Linked DNA regions of Adhaeribacter arboris. The protein of the gene in region 1 binds, or shares a complex with, the protein of each later gene. Links are inferred from orthologs where the notes say so. Each region holds a gene or a part of one and is shown on either strand. Other genes may lie near its edges.

Region 1 (4,225 bases):
GCGGGGCTCTTCAATAATGGCAAATTTCTCGTTGATAAGAGTAGCGTATTCCTGGGCATTCGCCATTTCTAAACGGTTGGTTACCTTCTGAATACCCGCAAAACCATTGTAATTAATTCGAGGCGCTCCCGCTTTTCCTTTCCGGGTAGTAACTAACACCACCCCATTCGCGGCCCGCACCCCGTAAATAGAGGCGCTGGAAGCATCTTTTAAAACTTCCATCGACTCAATATCGGCAGGGTTCAAAAAGCTTAAATCCGGCACAAAAGTACCGTCTACCACATAAAGCGGCTCTACTCCACCCTGCGCGGAGCCCACTCCCCGTATCCGGACCTGGGGAGAAGCGCCCGGTGTACCGGTGTTGGTAATTTGCACCCCGGCTACCCGGCCCTGGATAGAGCTCACCGGATTTTGAGAAGATTGTTTTATCAGTTCATCGCCTTTAACCGACGTAATAGAACCGGTTACGTCGCGCTTTTGCTGGGTACCATATCCCACTACTACTACTTCGTTTAACTGGGTAGCATCGGTAGCTAATTGTACGTTAATGGTAGTGCGGTTATTTACCGGCACTTCTTGTTGCTGATAACCAATGTAGCTAAAAACGAGAGTGGCATTGGCGGGAGCATTTACGGTAAAATTACCCTCCACGTCTGTTTGGGCGCCCGAAGTAGTACCTTTAACGAGCACGCTTACTGCAATCAGGGCTTCACCGGTTTTGGCGTCGGTAACCCGGCCCGAGATTGGCACGGCATCCTGGGCATAAAGTAAACGAACAGTAAACAGACACAATAATAGTAAAAGGTGTTTTTTCATATTTGTGCTATAAGAATGAAAGTATAAAATGACATCATCTTTATACGCCCATTTTTAAATTTGATGCTTGCAGAAGGGCTATTTTTTACAGAATATCTAAATACAAAAACCTGATGCGCTGAAAAACAGGAACTTTATTTGAATATTTTTATAATATCTACCTTAAAAAAGGCTTGTAGCAATTCTCATTTAAAACCAAAAGCCTCCCGTAGGAGGCTTTTGGCTAATTATAGATTTATTTTTACTACTTTATAGCTTAGCTTCTAATCATACTTGTGCTTCACCTAATTACAAATTAGAAATTTAGGCTTAAAAGGGTCTCAAGCTGGAATAAATGCTAATTTTTGTTTCTATAAATTAAATGGGACAAACATTAGTAGATACGAACTTTATATTTCATAACAGAATCTAACTTTCAAACTTTTTAACTTTCTAACCTTTCAACCAGCAACTTAAAAAGGTGGCTCTTCGGTATCAAAGCTGGATTTAGGTAAAGAATCGCCGTTCATTTTGCTGGGTAAACGTACGGCATTGCCGCCGCCAAACGGATCGTCAAAATTACTGGGTGGTAAAGCATTGCCGCCACCAAACGGATCGCTGCCGAAGTCGCCTTCCAGGTCGCCGAACTTAGTAAACTTACCAATAAATTTCAGGTTAACGCTGCCGATAGAACCGTTCCGGTGTTTGGCAATAATTACCTCTCCCACACCTTGGGTAGGGTTGCCGAGTTCGTCTTCGGTAATGCCGTAATACTCCGGGCGATACAAAAAGATTACCATGTCGGCATCCTGCTCAATGGAGCCGGATTCCCGTAAGTCGGAAAGCTGCGGTTTTTTATCGCCCCCGCGGGTTTCTACGGCCCGGCTGAGCTGCGACAGAGCAATGACCGGCACGCTTAATTCTTTGGCTAACATTTTTAAAGCCCGCGAAATAGACGCAATTTCTTGTTCCCGGTTACCGCCTACCCCTTTGCCTTCGTTCCCGGTCATCAGCTGCAAGTAGTCGATGATGATCATTTGAATATCGTGCTGGGCTTTCAGGCGGCGGCATTTGGTGCGCAATTCCCGGATAGATAACCCCGGTGTATCATCAATGTAAATGGGGGCTTCAGATAACCGGGAAATTTTGTGGTTGAGCTGCGCCCATTCGTAATCGGCGAGATTTCCTTTTTTAATTTTTTCCCCTTCCAGTTCCGCTTCCGCCGAAATTAAACGGTTAACCAACTGCAACGAAGACATTTCTAACGAAAAAATTGCTACCGGTTTCCGGAAGTCTACGGCCGCGTTCCGCATGGCAGATACGACAAACGCGGTTTTACCCATCGCTGGCCTGGCTGCAAGTATCACTAAATCAGACGGTTGCCAGCCCGAAGTAACCCGGTCCAAAGCCGTAAAACCGCTGGGTACCCCGGTTAAGCCTTCTTTCTGGTTTTTCTTTTCCTCGAGTTCCTTAATGGCTTTGTGCATCAAGGAGCGCATATCGTCGAAGTTTTTGCGGATATTGGCTTCGGATACTTCAAACAACGATTTTTCGGCGTAATCGAGTAAATCAAACACGTCGGTAGTATCTTCAAAAGCTCGTTTTTCTACTTCGCTGGAAATTGAGATAAGGTCCCGCTTAATGGAATTTTCGGTAATAATGCGCGCGTGAAATTCCACGTTAGCCGCCGAGTGGATGCGCGTCGTCAGGTTCATGATGTAGTACGGCCCACCCACAAACTCCAATTCCCCGTCTTCCCGCAATTGCTGCGTAACCGTTAAAATATCAATGGGTTCTGATTTATCAAAAAGCGCCAGGATTGCCTTAAAAATTTTCTGGTGCGCATCTTTGTAAAAACTTTGCGGTTTTAAAATATCAATAACCGTAGTTAAGGCGTCTTTTTCGAGCATTAACGCTCCTAATACCGCTTCCTCTAAATCCAGGGATTGGGGCGGTATTTTACCTAAACCGGCAGTTATAGAACTCTTGCCATTCCAACGGGCATTTTTTCCATCACGGGAAAACTTTACTTTACTCTCCTCCATACACAAATCTAACAAAGTTCTCGATTGGCTTATTAACAATTTATAAACCTTTTCGTCCACAAATCCTTTCGTGCTGGTACTGAACCAAGTAAAACATTTTATACTCTTTTTTCAAAGTAAGCGCCAATAGCCATAAGTGTTTTCGCGTGTCCGAGAGTAAAAAAAATTTGTACATTTGTCGTCTTACTCACTCGATTACATGCAAACAACGCAATTGCAACGCATTCATCTTATTGCTGTGGGCGGCAGCATCATGCATAACCTGGCGCTGGCGCTCCACCAAAAAGGCCTGCAAATTAGCGGCTCCGACGATGAAATATTTAATCCGGCGTACGACCGCTTACAGGCAGCGGGGATTTTACCCGCCTCAATGGGTTGGTTTCCCGAAAAAATTACGCCGGAGCTGGATGCGGTTATTCTGGGAATGCATGCCCGGTCCGACAACCCGGAATTGCAGCGAGCCCAGGAATTAAATCTTCCTATTTATTCTTTCCCGGAGTTTATTTACCAGCAATCAGTAAATAAACAACGCATTGTTATTGGGGGTAGCCACGGTAAAACGTCTATTACTTCTATTATCCTCCACGTGTTGCAATACCACAACCGCTTGTTTGATTACGCTGTGGGAGCGCAGTTAGAGGGTTTTGATAATATGGTAAAGCTTACCGAAGAGGCTCCCATTATTATTATTGAAGGCGATGAATATTTAGCTTCGCCCATTCAAAGAGTACCAAAATTTCATTTGTATCACCATCACATTGGCGTTATTAGCGGTATTAGTTGGGATCATATCAATGTATTTCCGGACCCTAAAGTTTACCGGGAACAGTTTCGGCTATTCGCCGACATGACTCCTAAGGCAGGTACTATTATTTATAACCAGGACGATGAACAAGTGCTGCACATTTGCGTGCCCCGCAACGATTTAGTTAAATATATTGGCTATACCGCACACGAACACCAGGTGCATAACGGCATTACTTATTTACGAACCAAAAAAGACGATATTCCGCTCCAGATTTTTGGCGAGCATAATCTGCGTAATATTTCAGCGGCTAAAGAAGTTTGTCGGCAGGTAGGAATTAAACCCCAGGCATTTTACGAAGCCCTTAAAACGTTTAAAGGCGCGGCCCGCCGGCTGGAGTTTTTAGGGGGAAATAATTTTACCCGCATTTACAAGGATTTTGCCCACGCTCCTTCTAAAGTAAAAGCTACCACCGAAGCCTTAAAAAAACAGTTTCCGGACCGAGCCTTAGTGGCTTGCCTGGAACTGCACACTTTCAGCAGTTTAAACAAAAATTTTCTACCGCAGTACAAAGGGGCTTTGGGTAATGCCGATCTGCCTATTGTTTACTTTAATCCTAAAACCTTGGAACACAAACGCC
Region 2 (3,537 bases), 1.3 Mb from region 1 along the record:
CCTTCCCTAAAAACAGGGAAGGAGAGGCGGCTATTTCCAATAAAAAAATCCATTGCTAAATGCTTAAAAAATCAGTATCATTTCCTGCACTTAAATAAAGCTTTATGGTATATGAGTATATTGGTAAATGGTAAATGCTTAAATCTTCCGGAAGGTGCGCATAAAGGCTTTTACCTGGTCTTCGGTGCCGAGTAAAATTAATACATCCTCCATTCCAATTTGGGTATCCGGACTAGGACTGATTTCAATCTGATTCCGGTTATTTTTCACTCCGATTACGGTTACTCCGGTTTTATTCCGAATATCTAACTCGCGGATGGACACAACCTCTGTTTGCTTTCGAATTTCGGCAAAATCAATTTCTTCGAGCACTAGTTTACTGGCGCCCATCCCATTCAGCATTTCCAGGAACTGAATAACTACCGGCCGGGTAACCAAGTTGGCCATGTGGCTGCCCCCAATTTCGTCGGGCATTACTACGCTGTTAGCGCCGGCCCGGTATAGTTTATTTTCGGTGCTTTTATCGGAAGCGCGCGCAATAATTTGAATACTGCTGTTTAATTCGCGGGCGGTGAGGGTTACAAAAACGTTGTCGGCATCTTTGGGTAAAGTCGTTATAATAGCTTTGGCCCGTTCAATACCCGCTTGTTTTAATACTTCGTCCTGGGTAGCATCGCCCACAACAATGGTAGTGGTAACCTCGCCAAAACCTGATTTTGTTTTTAACAATTGTTCATCCTTTTCCACCACTAATACCGGCTCGTGGTTCGCCAGTAAATCCGCGCAGGCTTTGCTGCCATTGCGCCCAAACCCGCAAACAATAACGTGGTTGGATATTTTCTGTAAATCTTTCTCCGACATATATTTTTTAAAAATAGCCTGCAGTTCGCCCTCAAAAATATATTTGCTGAGCACTGATAGAAAATAAGCAAAAATAAACAGGTTAAATAAGATATAGAACGAGGTAAAAATTTCCCCGGCGGGGGTGAGTGGCTTTACTTCCTCAAATCCAGTGGTACTAAAAGTAATGGCGGTCATGTAAAAAGCCTGACGCAGGTTTAATTGCCCGATAACCATAAACCCCACCGTACCCACCACCAGACTAAGTAGGGCAAGAGCTAAGGCAATAAATAATCTTTTTAACTGGGCGAACCTGTTCATTACCGGGCCACTACGGTACCCAGTTGTTCCGAGAACTGGTCTTCGTACACTTTTAGGGTTTTCAGAATCTCCAGTTGGTCCTTAATCGCATTAAAATCCGTCAGATTCTTGAGCTGTTCCATGTTTTCTTTAATCATGCGTTGTACGTTACAGCGCTTCAGGCGCAGTAAAGCCGTATCGGCGGCGTATTGTAGTTGGTCGGTTTCGCGGGGAACAAATATTTGGTGGCTTTCCCAATTTTCGCTCAACTCGTATTTCTGACTCATCAGATTAATAGCCATGGTGCGTACCTCAGAATGCGGATGATTAATAAAATCTTCGGAACGGGGAAATTGGCCTTGCTCTAGTTGCTGGCGGGCAAAGTCGATGATTTCCTGGAATACCGGGGTATGGAAAGTAGTATCGTCTAATTGTTCGAGCAGGTAAGGCAACATATAAACGCCCTGGTCCGAGAGCGGGTTGGCCGGGTACGTCAGCGCCAGGCGAATTACTTCTTTTTCGTGGTGGTAGATTACATCCAGTTCCGGGTCTGGTTCGGTTTCTGTCTCTTGACCGTATGCCTCGGCTTCGGCCAATTCTTCGTCGGTGAAAGTACGCGAAGCAGTGGCGGAAGTAGCTTGTTTTTGCTGTTGCTGGCGGTTCTGGTGAAAAATTTTGTTAAACTCGGCAATCAGCACATCTTCGTCGATCCCGAACAAGGCGCTGCATTGTTTTAAAAAAACCTGCCTTTTAATGGAATCCGGGATTTTAGCAATGCTACTCACGATCTCCCGGATGGCGTCGGCTTTTTTTACCGGGTTATCTTTGGCTTCGTGCAGATAAAGGTTGGTCTTAAAAGTAATAAAATCCTGGGCTTGCGCATTGATGTATTCTTTAAAAACTACATCGCCTACCTTGCGGATGTACGAATCCGGGTCGTCGCCTGGCGGAAACGTTACTACATTCACGTTCAAACCGCCTTCCAGAATTAAATCTATCCCCCGTAAAGAAGCTTTAACCCCGGCCGCATCGCCGTCGTAGAGTACGGTAATATTCTTAGTATAACGGCCAATCAGTTTAATTTGTCCTTCGGTAAGCGACGTACCCGACGAAGCTACTACATTTTCAATTCCGCCCTGGCTCAGCGATAAAACATCTAAATAACCTTCTACCAGATAACAAACATCCTGGTTCCGGACGGCGTTTTTGGCCTGATACAAACCGTATAAAACATCGCTCTTGTGGTAAATTTCCGACTCCGGCGAGTTCAGGTATTTGGGCGTTTTATCGTTGGATTTAAGCGTACGCGCCCCGAACCCAATTACCCGCCCCGATACGTTGTGAATCGGAAACATGACACGCGCCCGAAAGCGGTCGTATTTTTTGTCGTCTTTTACAATGGTAAGGCCGGTGCTTTCTAAATAACGTGGCTGATACCCTTGCGCCAGCGCTTTACTGGTAAAACCATCCCAGGCTTCGAGGCTGTAGCCGAGTTCAAATATTTTGATAGTGGGTAAACCTAAACCCCGTTCGTGTAAGTAAGGCAGGCCAATGGTTTTACCTTGTTCGTGGTTAAATAAGATTTCCTGGTAATAATCTTTGGCAAAATTAGAAAGAATAAACTGGCTATCGCGGTCGTTCTGGGCTTTGGTGGCTTCGGGAGTAGATTCTTCGGCTATTTCAATCCCGTATTTTTTAGCCAGGTATTTTAATGCTTCTACGTAGCTGGTACCCTCTACGTCCATAATAAATTGCACCGCATTACCCGCTTTGCCGCAGCCAAAGCACTTATAAATTCCCTTAGCCGGCGACACCGAAAACGAAGGCGACTTTTCGTTATGAAAAGGGCAAGGCGCCCACATATTTTGCCCCTTTTTCTTCAGCGACACAAAATCACCAACTACTTCTACAATATCGGCTTGCGCTAAAATCTGGTCTACCGTTTCTTTTTTTATCAGGGCCATTTCATTTGCCTTACATTCCTTACAAAGATAAAATTTTCAGGTTCTAAATGAGAAAAATATATAGCTGTCCGGAAAAAGATGGAAGTGGCGAAATGAAAATTAAATTGTTACCTTCTTATTTAAGAATTTAGGTAAATTTTAAGATTAAATATAAGCTTTTTGCTAGGAAAAAATAAAGCAATACCTTATAATTACCTGAATTTTAGAATAGATTAATGGTAGTATCTATTGTTCCAATCTATTTACCATTCCAAATAGCTTTTTGGCTTCCTGAGAGTAAGTACCACAAAATCTTTAGGAATCCAATTTGTAGACGTCTTAAAAACTAAACTCGCCGTGTTTGCCCGTCGACAGGCTGCTTGTAAAAACAAACTCAAAAACTACTTCGAAGCTTGTATAATTTTTGCATAAGTTTCTGCTAATTTCTGATTGT

Evidence for each region.
Region 2: the proteins of dnaB (region 1) and dnaG are in contact, whole or in part, in a crystal structure (PDB 2R6A), measured with the Geobacillus stearothermophilus proteins. The link is inferred for Adhaeribacter arboris from one-to-one orthologs. Residues at the interface, in WP_033016901.1 of Geobacillus stearothermophilus: Ser13, Glu15, Ala16, Gln18, Glu91, Leu92, Asp94, Ala95, Val96, Pro97, Thr98, Ala99, Ala100, Asn101, Tyr104, Tyr105, Ile108; in WP_049624496.1 of Geobacillus stearothermophilus: Lys456, Leu457, Leu458, Pro459, Ala460, Asn463, Ala464, Leu467, Leu535, Leu536, Ile537, Ala538, Gln544, Glu545, Asp548, Tyr549, His552.

The regions. Positions count from the first base shown.
Region 1 is NZ_PYFT01000001.1:1,608,877-1,613,101, forward strand. Bases 555-3,515 are described here. They hold dnaB (replicative DNA helicase), read right to left. Parts: upstream 2,841-3,515; coding sequence 1,269-2,840; downstream 555-1,268. Other genes in these bases: AHMF7605_RS06675 (SusC/RagA family TonB-linked outer membrane protein), read right to left, coding at 555-816; AHMF7605_RS06685 (UDP-N-acetylmuramate--L-alanine ligase), read left to right, coding at 3,040-3,515. Also shown: more of AHMF7605_RS06675, read right to left, coding at 1-554; more of AHMF7605_RS06685, read left to right, coding at 3,516-4,225. UniProt on the Escherichia coli protein: The main replicative DNA helicase, it participates in initiation and elongation during chromosome replication. Travels ahead of the DNA replisome, separating dsDNA into templates for DNA synthesis.
Region 2 is NZ_PYFT01000001.1:312,273-315,809, reverse strand. What follows is about bases 633-3,537. They hold dnaG (DNA primase), read right to left. Parts: upstream 3,105-3,537; coding sequence 1,161-3,104; downstream 633-1,160. Other genes in these bases: AHMF7605_RS01330 (potassium channel family protein), read right to left, coding at 633-1,161. Outside these bases: more of AHMF7605_RS01330, read right to left, coding at 139-632. UniProt on the Escherichia coli protein: RNA polymerase that catalyzes the synthesis of short RNA molecules used as primers for DNA polymerase during DNA replication.